Regions from separate parts of the Mycoplana sp. BE70 genome, predicted to be linked through region 1. Evidence: riboswitches for the same ligand, from Rfam matches in the RefSeq annotation. Region 1 holds a riboswitch; each other region holds the start of a gene.
What was found. Region 1 has a riboswitch for cobalamin ahead of J2Y48_RS22015 (ABC transporter substrate-binding protein). Riboswitches for the same ligand answer to the same signal wherever they lie in the genome.

Region 1 (5,750 bases):
CCGTTGGACGGCTGCGTCATCTTGGACGTTCCAGGACGACCACGCACTGAGATGGGGTGTCCTTCCGAGGCGGACGACGTCCCTCACCGTCAACTGGGTTTCGGTTGTCGACTGCTGCTCTACGAAGGCGACGCGGCGCGCGAGTTCATGTCTTGAAATCGTTGAAACGTCGTCATTGCCGAGCCGGATGACGCCGCTCTGGACCTTTCTCAGCCGGGCAATCAGCCGCAGAAGACTGGACTTGCCGGAGCCGTTCGGCCCGAGCAAGCCGAGGACCTTTCCCTTTTCAATCGTGAGGGTGACGCCGTCGATGATAACTGCCTCGCCGGCGGCATAATTGACCTTGTCGATGCTGATGCTCATGCACTCCTCCGAGCGCGATAGAGAATGACCGCAAAGGCTGGCGCACCAAATAGGGCCGTGACCACGCCGATGGGGAGAATCTGTTGGGGTATGATGATCCTGGAAACGATATCCGCGGCGACCATGAAGATCGCCCCGCCGAGAGCGGACGCGGGAAGCAGTCGATGATGCGCCGGACCGACCAGAAAGCGCGCCGCGTGCGGTATGACCAGACCGACGAAGCCGACCGACCCGACCATGCTGACGACCGTCGCCGTCATTACAGCGGTCGCTCCGAGGAGAACGATCTGCACCCGCCTGACAGCAATGCCCAGCGAAGCGGCTGAATCCGTACCGAACGCAAATGCGTCCAACGACCGGGCGTGGGCCATGCACAAGACGAAACCGGCGATTGCCACCGGAACCGAAAGATAGACGTCCGGCCAGCGGACACCACTGAGAGAGCCGAGAAGCCAGAACAACACGCCTCTTGCCTGCTCCGCATTCGCCGACGTCGTCACGATGTACGACGTCAGCGCATTGAAAAGCTGCGACCCGGCAACACCGCACAGAATGATACGTTCGCTGGTGCCGCCGGCACCGGCAGCAAGCACCCCGACGAGCAGGAATGCCACGACCGCGCCGATGAAGGCACCGCTGGAAAGGCTGAGGACGCCGTAGCCGAAGCCAAGGATCATGACGCATACCGCTCCGGTCGAGGCTCCGGCGGAGATACCCAGAACATAGGGTTCAGCCAGCGGATTGCGGAGCAAGGCCTGGAGGATTGCGCCGCAGAGTGCAAGCGATGCGCCAGCACTTGCTGCAACGAGCGCACGGCTCAGTCGATAATCCCAGACCACGCCCTGGTGGATGCGGCTAAGCTCGAAGCCTGTACCAAAGACGCGGTTCGACACGGCTTTCGCCGCCGTTTCGATCGGGATGGATATTTCCCCGATCGAAACGGCAAGGCTGATTATCAGGCCCAAGAGCACGATCGCGCTGGCGGTGAGCGCCGAGAGCGCCCACCCCTTTTGCGACAATGCAGATGCACCCCTCACTGCGTCAGACCGAAGGACTTGATGCCGTTCGCCAATGTCTCGATCCCCTCGATCGTCCGGATCGTCGGATTCATCGACTGCGCGTCCATCATCACGAAACGCTTGTTCTTCACCGCGTCCAGCTGACCGGTGACCGCGTCATTTTCCAGGAACTCGAGCTTGACCTTCGGGTCATCGGCCGCGTAGCGCCGCCGATCCATGGTGGCGATGACGATGACGACGGGATTCGCGTCAGCAATCGTCTCCCAGCCGACGAGCGGCCATTCCTCCGCTGTCGTCACGACGTTCTGTGCCCCAAGTGACTTCAGGATGTAGGCCGGTGCGCTGTTCTTGCCGGCGATGAAGGCGTCTCCGCTCACCTCCTTGCTGGAGAACCAGAAGACGACCGGCAGCGCCTTTGCCGATGCTCCGGCAACGGAAGCGACGGCGGCGGCTTCACGCTGTTTGAGGTCGGCGACAAGCGCGTCACCGCGCTCTTTCACGTTGAAAATCTCCGAGAGCTCCGCGATTTCCTGATAGATCAGGTCCATCGTGAACAGTTCCTTGCGAACACCATCACCACCGTCGGTGTTGACCTTGGCAACGCAATCCGCGGGCGCGATATAGGTGTTGATCCCGAGTTCGGCGAACTGGTCGCGGCTGCCCACAGAGCCCTGCGCGCCGACATGCCACTCGAATTCGGCTGCAACCATGTCCGGCTCCTCGCCGACGACCGACTCGAAGCTCGGGTCGTTATCCGACAGACGTTTGATCTTGGCGTTGACCTCGGCGTATTGCGGCAACACGGGACCAACCCAGACAGCCGTCCCGGCGATCTTGTCGGCGAGGCCAAGCGAATAGAGGATTTCGGTCATGCCTTGGCCGATGGAGACGATCTTTGCGGGCGCTTTTTCGAACGTCACCGGCCGGCCGCAGTTGTTGACGGTCAATGGATATTGGGTCGCAGCGAGGCTCGGTGCGGCAAGGCCTAGCAGGCCGAATGCGAACGTCATACTGGTGAGAAACTGGCGCATGAAATATCTCGATCAGGAGGAAAAACAGCTAGCAACTCCATCGCCGCGCAACTCGCGAGCGGATGAAGACACAGGTACGCAGACGCTAGCGGCGGAAGGCCCAATCAAGGCGGATGAAAGTCGGAAAACGACGAAGCTTCAGGTCAATCATATCTGCTCCTTTCCGAGCATCCCCGCCCGGCTGATTGGATCGTGATTGACGGCAGGTCTCCTGGCTCACGGATGTTTGTCGGTGATCTGCCTTCCCGCGAAACGTCGCAGTGGCATGGCCAAATGGCCCGAGGATTACCGGCAATCCGCCTACAGTTGCGGGGGCAGCCACGGTCTTGGTCCCTCTTGGGTCGTCCTTACCGTGTTCCCTATTAATCCCCTCAGAGTCATCGTTGGGGAACCGTCACGCTCAGATATGCCCACCTGACATGCGTCGTCAAGGACTTGCTGTCACCCATATTGGCGACCGCTCGTGTCGGCTTAGGGCGATGGTTGGAACTCGTCCTGTCACATCGACACGGTCGCAATGGCCTCGCCGTCCGAGTAAGCGTTGGCGATGTCGGCCCAACGCGGCAGGAAACATATTGTGCAATACCCATTTGCTTTCTCCTCCGGCCACCATTGGCCTCAAGGAAAACGCGTACGCGATGGGTTCACAGACGTTGGGGGCCGATTGCTGACCGTCCGCCGCCACGACGCACAAGAGGGAAAGCGGACATCGCAGTTCTCACCGACGAGGTCTGAGTTCGAAGCATTGCGGACTTGGCAAATAGGCCCCGAAGGGTGGCCCGACAGTGCCGTTCGACCGTCGGGCCGTCATTCTCAGGCCAGGTTTACCCAGACAGATTTTGTCTGGGTGTATTGCGTCAACGCCTCGAGGCATTTGTCGCGGCCGTTGCCGGTTTGCTTGAAGCCGCCCCAGATGGACGTCATGTCGCCGTGGTCGAAGCAGTTGACCCAGACGACGCCCGCTTCGATGTCGCGGGCGAAGTTGTGAGCCTTGGCGATGTCACGGGTCCAGATCGAAGCGGCGAGGCCGTAAATCGAGTCATTGGCGATCTCGATTGCCTGGTCGACGCCATCAACGGGGATGACGGCGGCAACCGGCCCGAAGATTTCCTCGCGCGCGATCTGCATCGTGTTGTTGACCCCCGTGAACAGGGTCGGCTCGACATAGGCTCCCGATGGTGCGCCGGCGAAAGTGCCGCCGCCGAACTTGAGCGACGCGCCTTCCTTGCGGCCGATGTCGATATAGTTCAGCACTCGCTTCTGGTGCGAGGAGGTCACCAGCGGCCCGATCGTCGTCGACGGATCGAGCGGGTCGCCGAGTACGAAATTCTGCTGCGTCCGGGCAACGAAACGATCGACGAAATCGTCGTGGATGCTCTTCTGGACGAGAATGCGCGAGCCGGCGTTGCAGACCTCGCCCTGGTTGCCGTAGATGCCGTTGACCGCATAGGTCACGGCGGTGTCGAGATCGTCGTAGTCCTCGAGAATGATCTGGGGCGTCTTGCCGCCGCACTCGGTCGATACGCGCTTCATGTTCGACTGTCCGGCGTAGATCATCAGCAGCTTGCCGACCTCGGTCGAGCCGGTGAAGCCGATCTTGTCGACGTCATTGTGGAGCGCGAGCGCCTTGCCGGCCTCCTCGCCGAGGCCATGCACGACATTGAAGACACCGGGAGGGCCACCCGCCTCGATGAAGAGCTCCGCAAGGAGGTTGGCCGAGAGCGGGGATTGCTCGGCGGGCTTGAGAACGACCGAGTTTCCGGTTGCGAGCGCAGGTCCCAGCTTCCAGGCGGCCATCATCAACGGGTAGTTCCACGGGACGATCAGGCCGACGACGCCAAGAGGCTGCCGCAAGATATAGTGCAGCGCGCTGGACGCAGTGGAGGTCACGGCTCCCTCGATCTTGTCGATCGTCTCGGCGAAGAACTTCAGCGACATCACCGAGCCGGGGATATCGATGTTCATCATGTCCATGACGGGCTTGCCCATGTCGAGGCTATCGAGCACCGCGAATTCCTCGGCATTGCTTTCCACGAGCGCCGAGAATTTTTCGAGGACGGCCATGCGTGAGCGCGGGTCCATCCGCGACCAGGAGCCGGACTTGAACGCCTTGCGGGCGACGGCCACAGCCCGGTTGATTTCGGCCTGCCCGCCGCGCGCCACTTCGGTGATCGTGCTGCCCGTGGCGGGATTGATCGAGGGGAAGGTGCGGCCGTCGGCCGAGGCGACGTACTGGCCATCAATAAAGTGCTGCGTGCGGAACTTCAATGACGACGCCTTCGAGCGCCAGAAGTCGTGGGTATAGGTTGAGGCGTCCATGGTGTTCTCCCTGTTGGTCTGCGGCTAACGGCGGTCACGCAGAAGCGTGACCGAGAGGATGATGAGGATGAAGGAGGCGGCGACGATAAGTGAGCCGACCGCGTTGATCTCGGGCGTGATGCCCCGTCTCAAGGTGGAATAGATGTAGATCGGCAGGGTCACCTCGCGGCCCGTCAGGAAATAGGTCACCGGGATTTCGTCGAAGGACAGCGTGAAGCAGAGCAATGCCGAGCCGATGACGGAGCTGCGGATTGACGGCAGGGTGACCCGCCGGAAGGTCTCGACCGGCGTTGCCCCAAGGTCCGCGGAGGCTTCGAGCTGGCGACGGTTGAGTTTGGCAAGCCGAGCCATGACCTGCGAAACGACGACGCCGAGCAACGCGGTCGCGTGACCGATGACGACGGCTGTCAGGCTCTGCGGAATGCCGATCTGCTTGTAGAAGTTCAGCATCGCAATGCCGGTGACGAGGCCGGGCAGGCTCAGCGGAAGCAGGATCGCATTCTGGAACAGCCTCTTTCCGGGGAAGTCGTAGCGATCGAGGGCGAGGGCCGCGGTCACGCCGACGACGAGGCTGACGAGCGTTGCGCAGACCGCCACCACAAGACTGTTCCACAGCGCTCGCAGCATGCCCTCATTGGCAAGGAATGCCTCGTACCAGTGGAGCGTGAAGCCGGAAAGCGGAAAGGACGTCACCTTGCTGTCGTTGAACGAGAACAGGATGAGCATAGCGATTGGCAGGTAGAGGAACGCGAGCACGCCGAGGCTGACGCCCACCAATCCCTTCTGCCACCATCTCAAGGACTGCATCTCAGGCTCCTCAGGTCATGTTGATCCGGCCTGCCCGGTCGAGGCGGCTGGAAATCTGCAGGAGAACGAGAACCAGGATCAGTACCAGCGTGGCGAGCGCCGAACCGAGCGGCCAGTTGAGCGCCGCGCCGAACTGCGTCTGCAGCAGGTTGGCGACCATGGTGCCATCGGGACCTCCGACCAAGACCGGGGCGACGAAATCGCCGAAAGC
Region 2 (5,750 bases), on a different contig from region 1:
AAAGCGTCAGGCAATCCACGAGCAGGACCCGATCCTTGCGCGCCGTGTCGTTGATGCGCTCCGGCAGCGCCAGCGGCTCCTCGTGCGTAACCCAGCCGTGGCTGCCCCGCTGCGCCCGGTGCTGCTCGATGCGCTCGCGCATTTCATCGTCCCAGGCCCTGCCCGTCGCGATGTAATGCTTCGAGACGCCGGTTTCCGCAGCCAGTCTTTCCGCGAATGCGGATTTTCCGGAACGGGCACCGCCCAGAACCAGGACGGCTCCGGGCGATACGGTTTTCATCAGGCTGCCTTGACGATCTTCTCGTTGGCAAAGCCGAGCGAGAGGCCGAGTACGATCCAGAAGAACAACGTCGTGGCGAGGGCCGCGACGGCGAACTCGGCGCCGAGGACGGCCGGCACGTTGCTAGCCAGATCCGTCGGCTGCGGCGCGCCGTAGACGTGCGGGGCCGCGATCAGGGCGATACCGGCAACTTTGGCACCCAGGCCATCCTTCAGGATCAGCAGGTAGAGACCGCCTGCCGATAGCGCCACCGTCACAAGCCACCAGACCTGTCTCTCGGCAAGGTCGGCTGCCGGAAAGCCCGGAAGCTCCGGCGGCAGGCCGATGGCCGGTAGCAGATGCACGGCAAGCCAGCCGGCCGCCCCCCAGAGAGCGCCGTTTGCGACCGTGATCGGGTTGCCGGTCACGAGGCTGAAGCCTGCGAGAAGCAGGGCAAAGCCCGCCCCCGCCACCAGATTGGCAAGCAGCGTGCCGGAGAACCGGCTCATGCCGAACATGATGCCGCCCTCGTCCTCACCGTGCTCGCCGCTGTGCGCGTAGGCGACCGAAACCGGCGAGAGATAGCCGGCGATTTCGGACAGAACCGCGCCGACGCCGAGCGCGGAATGCTCTTGCGTCGCCTCGGGCTGGGCTTCGGTGGGCTGGACTTCCGTACCGGCCGGAGCAGGCGCAGCTTCGCCGCCTTCATACTCTTCGGCATGAAGAATGAGCGGAATCACTCGCGCCTCCTGGGCGGCCGTCATCAGGGCGCCGGAGAACAACCCGGCCACCAGAGCGGCCAGGAGATATTTGACGATCATGTCACCCCCCTTAGTGGCAGGGGAAGCCGTAGGAGTGGCGCGTGTCGTGCGCGGTATCGTGCAGGACCGACGAATTGGCGAGGCCTGCGCCGAACACCAGAAAACCGCCGAGCAAAAGCGCAACGAGACCGGCATAGAGACGATCGTTGAGAGACAGGGAAACAGAAGAAGAAACGTGAGCAGCCATGACAACCTCCGTGCTGGCAACGGGGAACATCCCCAGGGCGGGCACTATGCCCTTCATTGGAGGCAGGTCTCCTGGCTCGTGGCGTCAGGCGCATTTGCGCCGGCGGCTACCCTCGCCTTCCCGGGAAAAAGCGGCATGAGAGGCGGACGATTCGTAGAGATAGAGGCGTCCAGACCCCGGTTCATCATGCCGCCACCCAGTGGCTTTGCCGGTCGTTTCCGATCGGCTGGATAGGCCTCGCCACTCTACAGTCGCGGGGTCGGCCGTGATTGGAGCGCCCTGGTTGGGTCCACCCCGTCACATTCCCATTTACGCGCCCGTCCGTTTCCGGACCGGCGCGCCATCCAATAGGCGATGAATATGCCTGACAGTTGCCGAAGTCAATCGACCGTCCGCGTCATCCATCTTCCGAATACCGGCGTCAGGACGGGCGTCCGGGGCCTCAGTATCCGGGCCCGCCCCAGCCACGACGCGGGCGGCCGTAATAGCCGTCCACCGGCCCTTCATAGTATCCATCGACCGGCCCCTCGTAGTAGCCGCCGACAGGCCCTTCCAGATAGCCGTCCACCGGCCCGTCGTACACGCCATAGCCGTCGTTGGAATAGCGATCCGTCTGGTAGCGCTGCCGCGCGACGCGCTGGCGACTGCGTTGCTCGGCGAACTGGCCCGATTCGCGCAACTGTCGGAACTGCTTGCGGGTCAGATAGCCGTCTGCGCGCTGGCCGAGCGAGCGCTGCCATGCCGCGATCGCCGATCGGGTTCGCGGGCCGAACACGCCATCCGCACCGCCCGTGTCGTAACCCAGCACGTTCAGCCAACGCTGAGACTGGATACGGGTTCCCGGCTCCAGGTAAGCCTCCCGGACATCGGGCGAGGTTTCAAAAACTGTCGTTTTCGACTGTAACTGCTGCTTTGCGACAGGCTTCTCGGTGACGACGTCGTTAACGCTTGCATCACCTGCCGCTGTCGCGCCGTCGTTCGTCTGCTTTCCGAGAGCCGCCAATCGCTTGTGTGCCTCCGCCGCAAAGCGGCCGTTCGGAAACTCGTCGAGATACTTTTCGATTGCGCTGGCCGTACCATTGAGAACGGCCCGGCTCCAGCTGTTGTCCTCGCGACGGGCAAGGCGCTCGGCCTCATCGGCCTCAGCCTTGGTCGCCGTGGCCGCAGTCGAACTGTCCGGCTCGGTGGAAGGTGCCTTGGCATCCAGCGTGCCGGCAGGGAAATCGGGGGGCACGGTCGCCCCGGTGTTGCCGTCCGCAGCTTGGCTTGCTTTCTGTCGCGCGGCCGCTGCGGCCTCTTCGGCCTTGGCCCGTTCGGCTTCGGCTGCATCCCGCGCCGCCTCCGCCCTTGCCCTTTCCGCCTCTGCGGCATCCGCCTTGGCCCGGGCCTCGGTTTCTGCCTGGACGGCTTGTTCGGCCTTGATCCGCGCGGCTTCCGCCGCCGCCTCGATGCGTTTGCGCTCGGCCTCGGCGGCCGCCTGCTCCGCTTCTGCCTTCGCCCTTGCTTCCTCGGCGATCTTGGCCTCCCGTTCGGCCTTCAGGCGCGCAGCTTCGGCCCGCGCCTGCTGCTCCGCCTTCAATCGCTCGGCCTGAGCAGCCTCCTCGGCTGCCTGGCGCTCAACCTCAGCCTTCGCCTCTGCGGCCCGCTTGGCTTCCGCTTCCGCGCGCGCCTGCTCTTCCTTGCGCAATTGCTCAGCTTCTTCCAGGCGCTTGCGCTCTGCCTCGACGGCAAGCTTTTCTTGCTCGACCTTTGCCTTCTCGGCGGCAATCTTCGCCTGTTCCTCGGCTTTCAGTCGTGCAGCCTCGGCGGCCTTCTGGTCTGATTGGGCCTTTTCCTTCGCGGAAGGAGCGGCTGTCCCTTGCGCGGATCCCTCCGCCTCCTTGGCGGGTTTGGCGACGCCGGCGGCGTTCAATTCGGCAAGGCGAATTCGGGCCATCGAGGCGAACGTGCCGTTCGGATACTGCTTCAGGTAGCTTTCATATCCCGCCGGATCGCTGCTGGCCGAAATCTTCTGCCACAGCGAAAATTCCGATTCCCACTTTTTGGATGCGCTGGCAGGCGGTTGCGTTTCAGCCGCCTGCACCGCTGGTCCGCCGGCGACGGCGAGCCCCAGCAAGCTAGCCAATCCGAGTTTCGCAAAACGCGCGCTGGTCATCAAATTCCCTTTCGATCGCTGCGGAAGCACCCTCCGCACGCTAGCCCCAACTGAACGCCAATCAAGGCCATGGCATCAGATTCCGGCACAACTTTGATCCCGCCTTCCCTGCCCACCAATAGCCGGCAGTGCATGGATACCTGCAGTTACTGACGTTTGGCGAAAGTCGCTTAATCGGGAAAACTCAATCACATTGCAAAAGCCGAGCCAGCCATCGCGGGTCCAGCGCGGCCTCAAGTTCGGCCGCCACTCCATCCAAAGCCTCATCGACCGCCCTGCGATAGTCGAAGCCGCCACCTGCAATCCCGAATTCCGCCAGAAGGCGGGCCCGGAAGGAATCGCTCGACAAAAGACCGTGCAGGTAGGTGCCGAAAATGCGCCCGTCCGGAGACGTCGCCCCGTCCGGCCGGCCGTCGATCTCCACGGCGGGCCGGGCACAGTCCGGGCCGGTGGTCAGGCCGAGATGGATCTCGTAGCCCTCAAGCGGCACGCCGTAGTGAAGCGAATGCGCAGCGCTGTTGCGCACCGTCTTTTCCGGCGCCATCACGGTTTCGACGTCCAGCAGACCAAGGCCTTCGATCTCTCGCTCGCTGCCCTCGATGCCGAGCGGATCGCTCACGCGCCGGCCAAGCATCTGGTAGCCCCCGCATATTCCGATGATACGTCCGCCGCGACGGTTGTGCTGCTCCATGTCGCGATCCCAGCCCTGCGCCCGCAGGTCATTCAGGTCGGCGATGGTGGATTTGGAACCGGGAAGAACGACGAGACCGGCATCGGAGGGTATGCGCTCGCCCGGCCGGACGAAGACGAGATCGACGTCGGGCTCCAGACGCAGCGGATCAAGATCATCGAAATTGGCGATGCGGGACAACACCGGCACGGCCACCCGTAGCGCCCGCGCCCGCCCCGTCGCCAGCCGCTCCAGCACCACCGAATCCTCCGCTGGCAGTTGGCGGGCATGTTTCAGCCACGGCACCACACCGAAGCAGGGCCAGCCGGTATGCACCTCGACCGCCCGGATTCCGTCATCGAACAGCGTCACGTCGCCACGGAACTTGTTGATGAGGTAGCCCGTCACCATCGAACGGTCCTCTTCGGGCAGAATCGCATGCGTCCCGACCAGCGAGGCAATGACGCCACCGCGATCGATGTCGCCGACGAGCACCACCGGCACACCGGCCCGGGTCGCAAACCCCATGTTGGCGATATCCCCCGCCCTGAGGTTGATTTCTGCGGGCGAGCCGGCCCCTTCCACGACGACCAGGTCAGCACCTTCACTGATCGCCTCGAAACTCTCCATCACCGCGCCGAGCAGCTTGGGCTTCAGTGCCTGGTAATCCCGGCCCTTCGCCTGCCCGAACACCTTGCCCTGAACGACGATCTGACTGCCAGTGTCGGACTGCGGCTTGAGCAGAACCGGGTTCATGTGCACCGTCGACGGCACGCGTGCCGCCATCGCCTGCAACCACTGTGCCCGGCCTATCTCGCCACCGTCGGCCGAAACGGCGGCGTTGTTCGACATGTTTTGCGGCTTGAACGGCCTGACCTTGAGCCCACGGTTCGAGGCGATCCGGCACAGGCCCGCGACCAGCACCGTCTTGCCGACATCGGAGCCGGTTCCCTGCAACATGATCTTGCGTGTCATGCGCCTTCACTAGCATCGTGTCCATTGAGCGCAAAGTCCTGAAAACGGCGCCTCACGACCGCGATCCGCCACCGCGGACCAGCTTCGTCGGCACGCAACGGGCACAACCGCGCCGACGGTAGTCGATTTACGACATCCGACGCCGGAAACGGTTGCGATTTCAGCAATTCTCCAGCGTATATCACCGCCTGAATGCGACTCTGATGCGCCGACGGCGAGAAGGACCAAGACCATGCTGTACATCTTCAGCAAACCGAATTTCGTTCAGATCGCATGGAATGGCCGCATGCCGGAAAGCCAGTCGCGCGTGCGCAATCTGGTCGCCGACGCACCGTTTGGCCCGCTGCGCCTCATCCGCACAGGCAATGTCGGCTGACACGGAAGCGATTGCACCGAGGCGCCCTTGCCCGGTCGGGAGGGCGCTTTTCCTTGCGCAAGAACCAAAGAAAAAGCCGCAGTGCAGTTTTGCCCGCGGCTGGTCCGAAACACGGACAACGCCGGATACGCACCGGCGATACTCGCCCCCGGTACGCACTACCTGATCCGGGGACAGGCAGTAGCTTGGCTGCCGTGACGACACAATTAGCCGCACATCGTTACCGGAACGTTATTGAAAGCTTAAGCAAAGATGAATTGCGCACTTTTGTTGGCGGATGAGGTCATTTTCGCCGCCGCCGCCGCTA
Region 3 (5,750 bases), on a different contig from region 1:
CGCCTCCGCTTCATTCATCATGCGAGTAGCTTGATCACGGGCTCGTAACCCCTGGCGCGGGCCGCCGCGACCAGGGGAACATTTCAGCGACTTGGACCTCGTTTGGAGCGTGCAACGAATATCGTTGCGGCGAAAGTGAGATTTTAGATGCCCGTGGAACCGATCAGTTGCAAACTCACCCCCAATGACATGGCGATCCTGGAGACCATGCTCGACCGCCTGCCCGATGCGAGCGATCCGCTCGCGGTCTTGCTTCGAGCAAAGTTGGCGGTCGCGGAGATCTACTGCAGTGGTGCAATCCCGCCTGATGTCGTCACAATCAATAGCCGTGTGACCTACAGGTTTGAAGGATGCAGCCCGCACACCGTGGTGATCGTGCAGGCGGAACTCCCCGTCGAGGCCGTACCGCACGCGCTATCGATTCACGACCCGCTTGGTTTGGCACTTTTCGGGCTTTCGGAAGGTGATACTGCAGCGGTGATGCCGGACGACGGATGGCCGCGAACGGTCATCGTCGAGAAAGTGGTGCCCCGGTCGGAGCAACGTCACGGGGAGCCTGCGGAAACCTCGCGTGTCATCTCATTTCCGGCCCGCGCAATGCCGGTACCCTTCGACCGGAACGACGGCGATGACCCGGGACCGAGTGCGGCTTGACGACCTGAGGTCGCAACAAGCAGGGCGGTAGCTAGGCCGGCGAGGGTTCGTCGGTGCCCGAGCCATTCGGCGCGGCGCAACTCGTTCACCCACCCAATCGTACTTTGCAACCGTATCCTTCGCCTACTTCCGCTTCAGCCGCTTGGACCATTCCAGCGCCTTGCCGAGACCGGCCGGCGCCCACGGGGAGCCTTTGAGGCCGATCTTCCCACGGAGGCTCATGCCGCCGATGATCAACCGATTAACGCGGGACTTGATGAAGGAAAGCGACGCAAAGTGCAGGCCGGTCACCGGCAGGTAAGGGTTGCGGCGCAGCGACCCGTAGATCTCGACCCGCGTCGTTTCCTTGTAACTCGGGCAGCGCGCATGGAAGCCGTGCGTGTCGGCTACGATCAGCGTGTTCGCTTTCACCACCATCCTCACGGGCTGGCCGTAGCCGAGCGCTGTCAATTCCTCCGGCATGATGCGCAGCGAGCCACGCGCGGAGTATTTGTTCTCGATCGTGTCGGAGTTTTCGCTGATGCGCTTTTCCCACGCCATGCGCTGCGGCGTGACCTTGTGCGAGCCCGGCACGTACGAGAACGGCCCGTCGTCCTCGCCCACGTCCTTCAGGAAAAGCCAGGCCTTGGCGGTGGGCTGGAAGGTATCGCTGTGCAGGGCCGTCTGCGGGTCGGATGCAGTCTCCTTGGAGGGTGTCGAAGGCAGTGCCATCACGACCTGGACGACGAGCAGCGGCTGGCCATCGTGCGAGGAGACGTAACGCAGGAGGTTCGACATCCGAGGATCGTTGCGCGCTGCCTTGAAACCCGGCAGCCGCTCCAGATCGCTGTCATCGATCAGTGCGCGGCGGGTGACAGTGGTCCCCTGCAGCATGTCGTAGCGGTCGAAATCGCTGTTCTCCAGTTCCGCCGTCACCTTGGCAAAGACTTCGGCCGGCAGGAAATTCTCAATTCGAACGAAGCCGTTCTCCTCGTATTCACGCCGCTGCTCGGGTGTGACGAGTTGCGCGAGCGACTTGCGCCGCCGGTCCGCCATGTCCATTGCCACCGCCACGCGTTTCGCGTGCAGGCCCATCCTGTTCAGCGTCTTGCTGCCAATGATCGGATTGTCGGCAAAGGATTTGGCACCCGATGCGAGCTGGAGGGCGTAGAACGGACTCAGCAGGACGGAAGTGAGGCGCATACAAAACCTATAGGTGTGGACGCAATCGGATAGGATGCACTGTGCTACACCATGGGCGGGGCGAGATCAATTCCACCCGGCGGTGCGAACCTGATTTCCAAAATCAGCTGTTTCGACGGCCATCGCGCGGCGATTAATCACATTTCGATGAGCGCGTTGCGCCGGCGCTCCTGCAACGTATGATGATGATGTGATGCCAGCAATTCCCCTGTCCGGAGTCGCCGCAGTGTCCTTGTGCTCGCGCCGCTCGATGGTTCTGGCGACCTCCGCCCTCCTCCTCGCCATGGCCGTACCGGCTCGGGCAGTCGACGTCTGCGCAGATCTTCACTCGCGTCTTGCGGCCCTCACGAATGTGGAAATTCCGACCGGCGGCGGTGCCCCCTATTCCAGCGCCATCACCGAGCAGAACAATCAATTGCAGAGCGCGAGAGCGAGTCTGCGCCAGCTTGGCTGCAGCACGGGCAGCGTCAAGGTCTACCGGACGTCGACTGCCCGCCAATGTAGCGAACTCGCCTCCTCGGTCGAACGAATGGAACGCAACCTCAGGAATATCGAGGCGGGGCGCAGCGCACTTGCGTCGGCCGGAAACGGACAGGAAGCCCGCGTCAATATCCTTGCGGCGATCGAAGCGCACGGTTGCGACAGTGGCGACGAACCAAGCACGGCGCAAGCCAGCCGGGCTTCGGAAGAGCCATTGCCCGATGGCGAGTTTCCGCTTGACGGCCTGGCGACCCGGTACGTTACCAGCGGCGGTTCGGGCGGCAGATTGCGCACGGTCTGCGTCAGAACCTGCGACGGCGGCTTCTTCCCCGTAACCTCAGGCGCTTCCCCGCTCGACTTTCGACGAGACCAGAGGGTCTGCGCCAGGTTGTGTCCACAGACGGAAACCGAACTCTTCTACCAGGCGCTCGATTCTGTCGACAGCGGCGAGATGGTTTCCACCGTCACCGGCAGGCTCTACAGACAACTGCCGGCAGCCTTCGCCTATCGCACACGCGGCCTGCCGAAGCCGCAAGCCTGTGGCTGCGGCCGGCTTGCCTACACCAGCCCGGCAACGGGTACCGAAACCATCAAGGACAGCACCGGCTCCGTCACGACGATCCGCATGCATCCGGTGGGCAGCGCGGCTTCAAAGGTCGTGATCGAACGCCCTTACGATCCGGAGAAGGACAAGGTGCGCAATGTCGGCCCTGTTTTCGTCCCGGACGAACCCAAGATCGATCTGCGCAACCCCGCGGGCGCGAACTGAACCGCCTTTACCGCCGCTCTCCCCACCGCTCGGCATAAACGAGCTCGTCGAGCGGCAATCGTTGCCGCCAGCCTTTCACTGCGAGTTCCGGTTCGCGATAGAGCTCGTCGACGAAGCCGAGGCAAAGCCAGGCGACGATTTCGACCCGTTCGGGAATGCCCAGGAGCGCACGAATCTCCGCGTCGTGAAAGATGCTGACCCAGCCGACGCCGACGCCCTCCGCCCGGGCCGCAAGCCACAGGTTCTGAACCGCGCACACGGTCGAATATACGTCCATGCGCGGATTGTGCGTGCGGCCCAGCACCACGGCTCCGCCGCGGTCCGGATCGCAGGTCACGCAGATGCTGACCGGAGCCTTCAGGAGGCCCTCGAGCTTGAGCGAGCGATAAAGCGACCGGCGCTCGCCGGCAAACATCATCGCCGCCTCCTCGTTGGCACGCTCGAATGCCTCGTGCGCTTGCGCACGCACTGCCTGATCGCGAATGACGATGAAGTTCCATGGCTGCATGAAACCGACCGAGGGTGCCAGATGTGCCGCGCGAAGCAAGCGCTCGAGCAGGTCTTCGGGCACCGGTTCTGGCAGGAACTGGTCGCGCACATCGCGGCGTGTTTCGATCGCACGGTATACGGCTGCCCGCTCCGCGGGCGAAAAGGGTTGTGCGTGGACGAGATCGTCCTTCGGCAGAGGCTGCATCGTCATCTCCCCAACAATGCATGAAACCGTCCGCCGTCCGCGCGGGTTGGTCTATCTCGCCAGGCCGGTCTTCTGACTCCGGATCCTCCGGCCGCGCCGCCTTCCCGGTTGAAACACCAGTGGCGATCGGAAGGGTAGATCCTTCCAGGCTTGGCCGTCCCCGTCACAGCGTTGGGCACGTTTCGGCTTCGAGGCTGGAGTTTGCCAAGGTGTCTGCGTTCAGATCGAACGCATGGCGTCAGCCCCACCGAATTCCCGATTCTCCCCTGCTCGCGCAAGGGCACCTGACGGGCGACACTTGCGCACGCCGGTGCCTACGATGCAAGGCCGGGGCCGACGATGGCGTGTCGCGGATAGACAATCCCGATGTCTTTTGCCGCGTTGTCCTCCTCGGGCGACGCAAACACGGCGCGGTTGCGGCCACCGTTCTTGGCGGTATAGAGCGCCGTGTCGGCAACCACCATAAGGTCGTGCACGGTCCGGCCATGGTCGGGATAAACAGCGATGCCAGCGCTGCTACCGACAGCCAGCAGTTGTCCGCCGAACGGAATTGGGATCTGCGCGTCGCGCACCAGACCGTTGGCAAGATCGAGGAGGGCCTGCCTGTCGGTCATGCCGGGAAGCAGCACCGCGAACTCGTCGCCACCCAGGCGCGCCACCACTCCCTTTTCGGCGACCCTGCCCAGAAACCGGGAAGCGATCGTCCTAAGCACGGCGTCGCCCGCTGCGTGACCATGCCGATCGTTGACGGCCTTGAACTGATCGAGGTCGACCGCGAAGACGGCAAACGGACGGGTGTCCTTGTCGAGCAGTTTTTTCATGGCGTCGTCAAAGCCGGAACGGTTGAGCAAGCCGGTCAGCGCATCATGACAGGCGAGATAAGCATTTCGCGCTTCGCTTCGCTCCAGGGCCCGCACAGTTGAGGCGAACTTCAGCGCGACGAAACCCATGACCACGACGAAGATCGCGACCAGGGCGGTGATCTGCGGCATCGCCATCGACCAGACGAACGAGCCGGGGCGGTTCGGGCGCCAGGACGCAGCCATCGGGTTGAAGGCGTCGCCGCCGACACCGGTGAGCAAGAGATCGCTATCCTCGGTCGTGATTGGCAGGAAGCCCAGATCGCGGATCCCCAGGCGCTGCTCGGAATTCACCAGCATCTTGGCCGTGATCGGCTTGACGGTGACCAACAGCACAGGTTTCTTGCGCGCATCCGGAATGAAAAGCCGCTTGGGGACGACGGACTGCACCACGATGATGCTCATCGTGCCGTCGATCATCCGCATTCCGGTGACGTTGATCTGCGCCAATGTCGGCGACAATACGCCGCCGCTCTCGGCCGGCTTTGCAAGAAGCCAGCCATCGCGCGTACGGCTGAGCGCCGCATAGTAGGCCGCTTCGGCGCGTTTGGTCAGGTCGCTGACCCAGTAGAGCAATTGGTCGGCTTCTTGCGGCCGGACGACATGGCGATTGTGGACGGCCAGGACTGTCTCTTCGCCCGGCTTCGTGAAGACCGTCCAGGAAAAGCCGAAATCGCTCCAGAGCCAGTCGCGCAACTCCCTGCGAATGAAATCGTCGCTGAACGAGCCGTCGGCCAGTTCATCGAAGCCTCGATCCCAGACGGACATTCCGCTCTGGTAAAGCACAACCTGTTCGATCTGCTGACGGAACTCGTTCTTAACGAGCGTCTTTTCGGAGGTCGCAACAAAATCGTTCGCCTGCCGGATCGAGTAGTCAAGCACCATGAAATTGGCGGACGCGAACAGGGCGACGATCACTATCGCCGCAAGACCAATCATGATCTTGACGCTGCTCCGGCGCGCGACCGGACCCTCAGCCCCAGCATTCGCCATGTCTTTCCCCACCGACATGCCGGCGGTCTGCATTGCCGCCTTGTGCGTTTTGTCGCGGCACTTTGGCGCAGAAAGCGGGAATATTCCCTTAAGCAGCCTGGTTTCCGAAAGGTTAAAA
Region 4 (5,750 bases), on a different contig from region 1:
GGCGATTCCTGGAAGTTGTCCGGTGGGAGGAAGTGCTGCTCGGCGGTGACGAACTCCTCGAAGTAGCGCCAGGTCCGGCGGGCGATCTTGCGCAACTCCACGACCACCTCTTCGGGTGCGACCAGTTGGTCCTCCGTCTCCGCGGTCTGGCTGACATACCAGGCAATCGCCGGCGACAGCGCCCAGATCGCCGCAAACGGGATGGCGATGAAGGGCAGTCCCGTATCGGAGAACAGGGCGAGCGCGACGGAAATTGCCGCCAGCACTGGCGCCTGCCACATGTCGATGTAGTAGGACAGGACGCCACCGCCCGACGAGCTATGGACCTGCGCCGCCGTGCGCCACTCGAGCATATGCTTGCGGCTGACGAACAGACGAAAGAGCGACCGGACGATCGCGTCGGCCATCAGAGCCGCCTGATCCGCGATGAAGACGATGCGCAGCGCCACCTGGGCATTTGCCGCGCGGACATCGGAGAGGATGGTCTGCAGGTGCGCGCGGGCGACGATGTCGCTGCGGCGCGGTACCGCGCCGGTAATCAGCGACAGAGTCGGCGCCACGAACAGCAAGAAGATGAGCACCAGTTGCCAGATCAAGGCCTGGCGCGGCTCCATGTAATACCAGCCCATGACCGAGGCGACGAGCCAGCCGATCGGGATGAGGCAGCGGCGCAGGTTGTCATACATCTTCCAGCGCCCGAGCATGGAGACGCCGCTGGAGGGCTTGAATATGTAGGGCAAGAGCTGCCAGTCCCCGCGGGCCCAGCGATGCTGGCGCGAGGTCTCCACCTCGTAGCGGATCGGGAAGTCCTCGATGAACTCGACGTCGGTCACGAGCGCGCAGCGTGCGTAGGAGCCTTCGAGGAGGTCATGGGAGAGAATGGTGTTTTCCTCGATTCGCCCCTTCAGCGCCGCCTCGAACGCATCGACGTGATAGAGACCCTTGCCGGTGAAGGTGCCCTCCCCGGCGAGATCCTGATAGACGTCGGATACCGTAAAGACATACGGATCGACGCCGCGATTGGCGGAGAAAATCCGTTGGAAGGTCGAAGCTTCGTCGCCGGTCGTCAGCGACGGCGTCACGCGCGGCTGCAGGATACTGTAGCCGGCGACGACCTGCTGGGTCGTCGGATCGATCTGGGGGCGGTTGATCGGATGGAACAGTTTGCCGACGAGCTTGGTCGCGGCGTCACGCATCAGGCGCGTGTCGGAATCGAGCGTCAGCACGTACTGGACATTGTCGGGTACGATGTTGGCGCCGGGCAGGAAGCTCGTATCGCCGTCGCCGCGCAGCAACAAATTCAGTTCATGCAGCTTGCCGCGCTTGCGCTCCCAGCCCATCCACACGCCTTCCTGGGCATTGAACAGCCGGCGGCGGTGCAGGAGATAGAATCGGGTTCGGCCGTCATAGGCATAGCGCGCCGAAAGCTGCGCAATCTCGCGCTTGGCATATTCCAGGACTTCCAGGTCTTCCGGCGTCTCCTCGACCTTGCTGTCGGTCCAGTCGCTGACGAGCGCGAAGTAGATCTCGCCACGGGGATTGGCGAGGTAATGAACCTCCAGGTTGCGGACGAGTTCGTCGACGTGGTCGCGCTTGGAGATGAGGCAGGGAACCGCAACCAGCGTGCGCGCCTCCTCCGGAATGCCCTCGCGGAACTCGTAGCCCACCAGGCGCGTCGGCTTCACACACAGGGTGACGACGGTGTTGAACAGGCCGACCGCGCCTTCCGATGCCGGCAGCGCGAAAAGGACCAGCATGATCAGCCAGGCGCCGTCGGGAATGTCCATCTGATCGAGGAAGAAATAGACCCCGACCATCGCCAGAAGCGTCAACAGTGTCACCGGCCCAGCAATTGCGAACCAGTTCAGAGCCCGCGTGAAACGGACAATGCGTTGCAGGATGGACGGCCGGTAGCCGATGCGCCGTTCCAGGAGCCCGTGCTTTTTCCCGATGAGATAGGCGCCGACATTGGCCTCGTGGGCGCCGGCGACATTGCCGGCGGCCATGTCCTCCGCGGTCATGGCAAGCGCGGTCTGGGTCACCTCCAGCTCGGTCCGGCCCGAGCGGCGGGCGAGTTTTTCGATCGTGTCGCGATAGGCGTTGCGCGAACCGAAGTCGAGATCGTTGTAGTCGGACCCTTCACGAAGGGCGGCGTCCAACCGGCTGACGCTCTCGACCCAGACCGGCCATTCCGTGTCGTCGATCGCGCGCAGGCTCTTGATGAGGTTGCTCATCGTGGCGTTGCCGGACGACAGGCGGTTCTGCTCGGCGACAAGCACCTCCTCGAGATCGCTGCCGCGCGCTTCGATCTGGCGTTCCAGCCATTGGATCGCCGCACCGGAGGCCTGCAGACCGTCACGAAGTCGGTAGAGAAGTTGGGCGACGAAGGTGTTGTCGGCGACGAGCTCTTCGATCTCGCGCAGGATCACGACGCTCCGCTCCGGATCGTTCTGCCGGATCAGTTCGTCGGCGATCTCATTTGCCTTGCGCCGCATGCCACGCGACTGCTCAACGCGGATCGAGATCCGTCGCAGGTTCTCGATCAGGATGAAGCGGATGATCGACGGCAATGCCCAGAGCTCGCCGATCTTGAAGGCCTCGATCTTCTGGAAGCCTTCGACGATCGCCGTCAGGCTGTCGCGCGAGACGCTGCTGTGGGTATGGGCGACATAGAGCCACCCCAGCGCCATCGTGCGCGGGATATCGACGTCGCCAACCTTCATCGTCGGCAACTGGCGATAGAAGCGGCGCGGAAAATCGCGGCGTACCTCCTGTACGGCCTCCTCGACGACATAATAGTTGTCGAGCAGCCACTCGGCCGCCGGCGTGATGGCGGCCCCGGCTTCGACGTCGCGGGCGATCGTTTGGTAGACGCGAAAGATCTCCCGCTCGTTTTCCTTCTGGCGCGCGCGAAACTCGAACGGCTTGAAACCCGGCAGGGTGCTTGCACCGTCACGCGCCAGGTCTTCGCCGCAGGCGCTCAGCTCTTCGAGTGTGAAATAGGTATCCCGGATCGAATCGTTGTAGTCGATCTGCTTGGATTCCGTCTCGCGCGGCGAAGGCTGGGGTCGATTGTGAAGGGGCATTTGCTTGTTTCTGGGTTCGAGCAACGTGGATTTGTGCCGCAATCCTGGATCGCGGATCGCATTCGGCGGACGAAGTTCACTCGTGCGCCACCATGAACCATGACGCCTTCATGCGTCCTTTGCGTGCCACCGCCAGTCCTGAAGGGGGGCGGAATACGCAAGCCCGCGCACCTTGATCATGGCGCGATATGGCTCAGGCGACACGCAAATGTGCATCGGGGCCGCGTGGTGCATGAAAACAGCATTTTTTAGCCGCAAAGGGAGGTGGTTGCAACAAGGCGGCTGGGCAAGAGGGTCACTCCTTGGCAAGAGGCGCACAACTGGCAAAAAATTCGATCCCCCCTAGACAATCCACGGTGAACAGGGGCTGAACGCAAAGCGCAGCAAGGGGTTCCGAAATCGGCCGGTATCTGTCGACAAGGCCGGCTGTGTCATTGACAGGACCGACGCCATCGGGCCAACGTAAACCATCAGGGTTCTTTCGAATCGTTCTCGATCCGGAGCTAAGAGGGAAGCCGGTGCGATGCCCCGCAAGGGAACATCAAGGCCGGCGCTGCCCCCGCAACTGTAAGCGGTGAGCTGCTGTCGCCGATGCCACTGGCACGATCACGTGCCGGGAAGGCAAGACAGCCGCAACGACCCGCAAGCCAGGAGACCTGCCCTGATGAACTTGTAACGTCCATGGGCGGGGTGTCCCACGGCTGCGCTTGCTCCGCGAGAGCGGAATTTTTAGCTCGCGTGCGTCCGGTCATCCCCCAATTGCAGATTGGGGAAGTCATGCTTGTCACCGTTGAAACCAATCCCTCCGAATCCGGGCGACCGGAAGCGGTGTTCGTCTCCTGGCTGCTGTGGCAGCCGCGCGGGGCCGATCTCCAGACCGAAGCGCTGAAGGAGCTTTGCAAGCTCGCGCGCTATGCAGACCGAAACCCGGACATCGCCCGTCTGCGGTCGCTCTTTGCCACGCTGGCTGGGCGGGGGAAGCTTCATTAGCAACTTACCGCATAAAGACATATTGACATAAAGATATCCTTATGTGATCTCCGATGCAGACAATTCTGCATCGGAGGGCTTTGCCATGGCAGCAGCCGACCTCGACGACCTGTTCGGTCCCGAACTTTCACCTCGCACTGGCAAGGACATCGCCGACGCGCTTCAAACTGCTGCGAAGGAACGCATTCTCGTTCTCGACGGCGCCATGGGTACGGAAATCCAGACGCTTGGCCTCATCGAGGCGGATTTCCGCGGCAGCCGTTTCGGCGACTGCGCCTGCCACCAGCAGGGCAACAACGACCTCCTGACGCTGACGCAGCCGGCCGCGATCGAAGACATCCACTATCGCTACGCGCTTGCCGGCGCGGACATCCTGGAGACCAATACGTTTTCCTCCACCGCGATCGCCCAGGCCGACTACGGCATGGAAGCACTCGTCTATGAACTGAACCGCGACGGCGCGCGACTGGCCCGCCGTGCCGGGTTGCGTGCGCAGGAAAAGGACGGCAAGCGCCGTTTCGTCGCCGGCGCGCTCGGACCAACGAACCGCACCGCCTCGATCTCGCCCGACGTCAACAATCCCGGCTACCGCGCCGTCACCTTCGATGATCTCCGGCTCGCCTATGCCGACCAGCTGCGTGGCCTCATCGACGGCGGCGCCGACATCATCCTGATCGAGACGATTTTCGACACGCTGAACGCCAAGGCGGCGATCTTTGCGACCAGGGAAGTGTTCGCCGAGAAGGGCATCGAGCTGCCCGTCATGATCTCCGGCACGATCACCGACCTCTCCGGCCGCACCCTCTCCGGCCAGACGCCGGAAGCGTTCTGGAACTCGGTGCGCCACGCACAGCCGTTTTCGATCGGCCTCAACTGTGCCCTCGGCGCCAACGCGATGCGCGCGCATCTGGACGAGATTTCATCCGTTGCCGACACCTTCGTCTGCGCCTATCCGAATGCCGGCCTGCCGAACGCCTTCGGCAAGTACGACGAGACGGCGGAACAGATGGCCGCACAGATCGAAGGCTTCATGCGCGACGGCCTCGTCAACATCGTTGGCGGCTGCTGTGGCTCGACGCCGGACCACATCAGGGCGATCGCCGAGGCGGCCAGCCGCCACGCGCCGCGGCAGATCCCGGACATCCCCCGCCACATGCGCCTGTCCGGGCTGGAGCCCTTCACGCTCACCAAGGACATTCCCTTCGTCAACGTCGGCGAGCGCACCAACGTCACCGGCTCGGCAAAATTCCGCAAGCTGATCACCGCCGGCGACTTTGCGGCAGCCCTCGACGTTGCCCGCGACCAGGTCGCGAACGGCGCCCAGATCATCGACGTCAACATGGACGAAGGCCTGATCGATTCGGCGAGGGCGATGACGGAGTTCCTCAACCGCGTCGCCGCCGAGCCGGACATCGCCCGCGTGCCGATCATGATCGATTCGTCCAAATGGGAGGTGATCGAGGCCGGCCTGAAATGCGTGCAGGGCAAGCCGCTCGTCAACTCGATCTCACTGAAGGAAGGCGAAGAAGCCTTCCTCCATCACGCCCGCCTCGTGCGCGCCTATGGCGCCGCCGTCGTCGTCATGGCCTTTGACGAAAAGGGCCAGGCCGACACGCAGCAGCGCAAGGTCGAGATCTGCAGCCGCGCCTACAAGCTGCTGACCGAGGTGGCCGG

Region 2: linked by a shared signal. The riboswitch ahead of J2Y48_RS08620 (CbtB-domain containing protein) and the one ahead of J2Y48_RS22015 (ABC transporter substrate-binding protein) in region 1 are both predicted to bind cobalamin.
Region 3: linked by a shared signal. The riboswitch ahead of bluB (5,6-dimethylbenzimidazole synthase) and the one ahead of J2Y48_RS22015 (ABC transporter substrate-binding protein) in region 1 are both predicted to bind cobalamin.
Region 4: linked by a shared signal. The riboswitch ahead of J2Y48_RS04905 (hypothetical protein) and the one ahead of J2Y48_RS22015 (ABC transporter substrate-binding protein) in region 1 are both predicted to bind cobalamin.

Annotation. Positions count from the first base shown of each region.
Region 1 is NZ_JAVDTM010000014.1:82,282-88,031, reverse strand. Features, by position in the region: gene J2Y48_RS22025 (ABC transporter ATP-binding protein) at 1-363, opposite strand, end outside; gene J2Y48_RS22020 (iron ABC transporter permease) at 360-1,382, opposite strand; gene J2Y48_RS22015 (ABC transporter substrate-binding protein) at 1,397-2,413, opposite strand; gene J2Y48_RS22010 (hypothetical protein) at 2,412-2,609, shown strand; cobalamin riboswitch at 2,597-2,824, opposite strand; gene J2Y48_RS22005 (aldehyde dehydrogenase) at 3,227-4,732, opposite strand; gene J2Y48_RS22000 (ABC transporter permease) at 4,757-5,539, opposite strand; gene J2Y48_RS21995 (ABC transporter permease) at 5,550-5,750, opposite strand, start outside.
Region 2 is NZ_JAVDTM010000004.1:19,496-25,245, forward strand. Features, by position in the region: gene cobU (bifunctional adenosylcobinamide kinase/adenosylcobinamide-phosphate guanylyltransferase) at 1-280, opposite strand, end outside; gene J2Y48_RS08615 (CbtA family protein) at 280-1,080, opposite strand; gene J2Y48_RS08620 (CbtB-domain containing protein) at 1,091-1,267, opposite strand; cobalamin riboswitch at 1,311-1,627, opposite strand; gene J2Y48_RS08625 (peptidoglycan-binding protein) at 1,710-3,422, opposite strand; gene J2Y48_RS08630 (cobyric acid synthase) at 3,607-5,067, opposite strand; gene J2Y48_RS08635 (hypothetical protein) at 5,300-5,443, shown strand.
Region 3 is NZ_JAVDTM010000018.1:46,461-52,210, forward strand. Features, by position in the region: gene J2Y48_RS24130 (hypothetical protein) at 148-654, shown strand; gene J2Y48_RS24135 (phytanoyl-CoA dioxygenase family protein) at 778-1,836, opposite strand; gene J2Y48_RS24140 (DUF2865 domain-containing protein) at 2,030-3,085, shown strand; gene bluB (5,6-dimethylbenzimidazole synthase) at 3,093-3,779, opposite strand; cobalamin riboswitch at 3,824-4,082, opposite strand; gene J2Y48_RS24150 (GGDEF domain-containing protein) at 4,094-5,632, opposite strand.
Region 4 is NZ_JAVDTM010000002.1:324,290-330,039, forward strand. Features, by position in the region: gene J2Y48_RS04900 (GH36-type glycosyl hydrolase domain-containing protein) at 1-3,086, opposite strand, end outside; cobalamin riboswitch at 3,543-3,765, shown strand; gene J2Y48_RS04905 (hypothetical protein) at 3,864-4,076, shown strand; gene metH (methionine synthase) at 4,162-5,750, shown strand, end outside.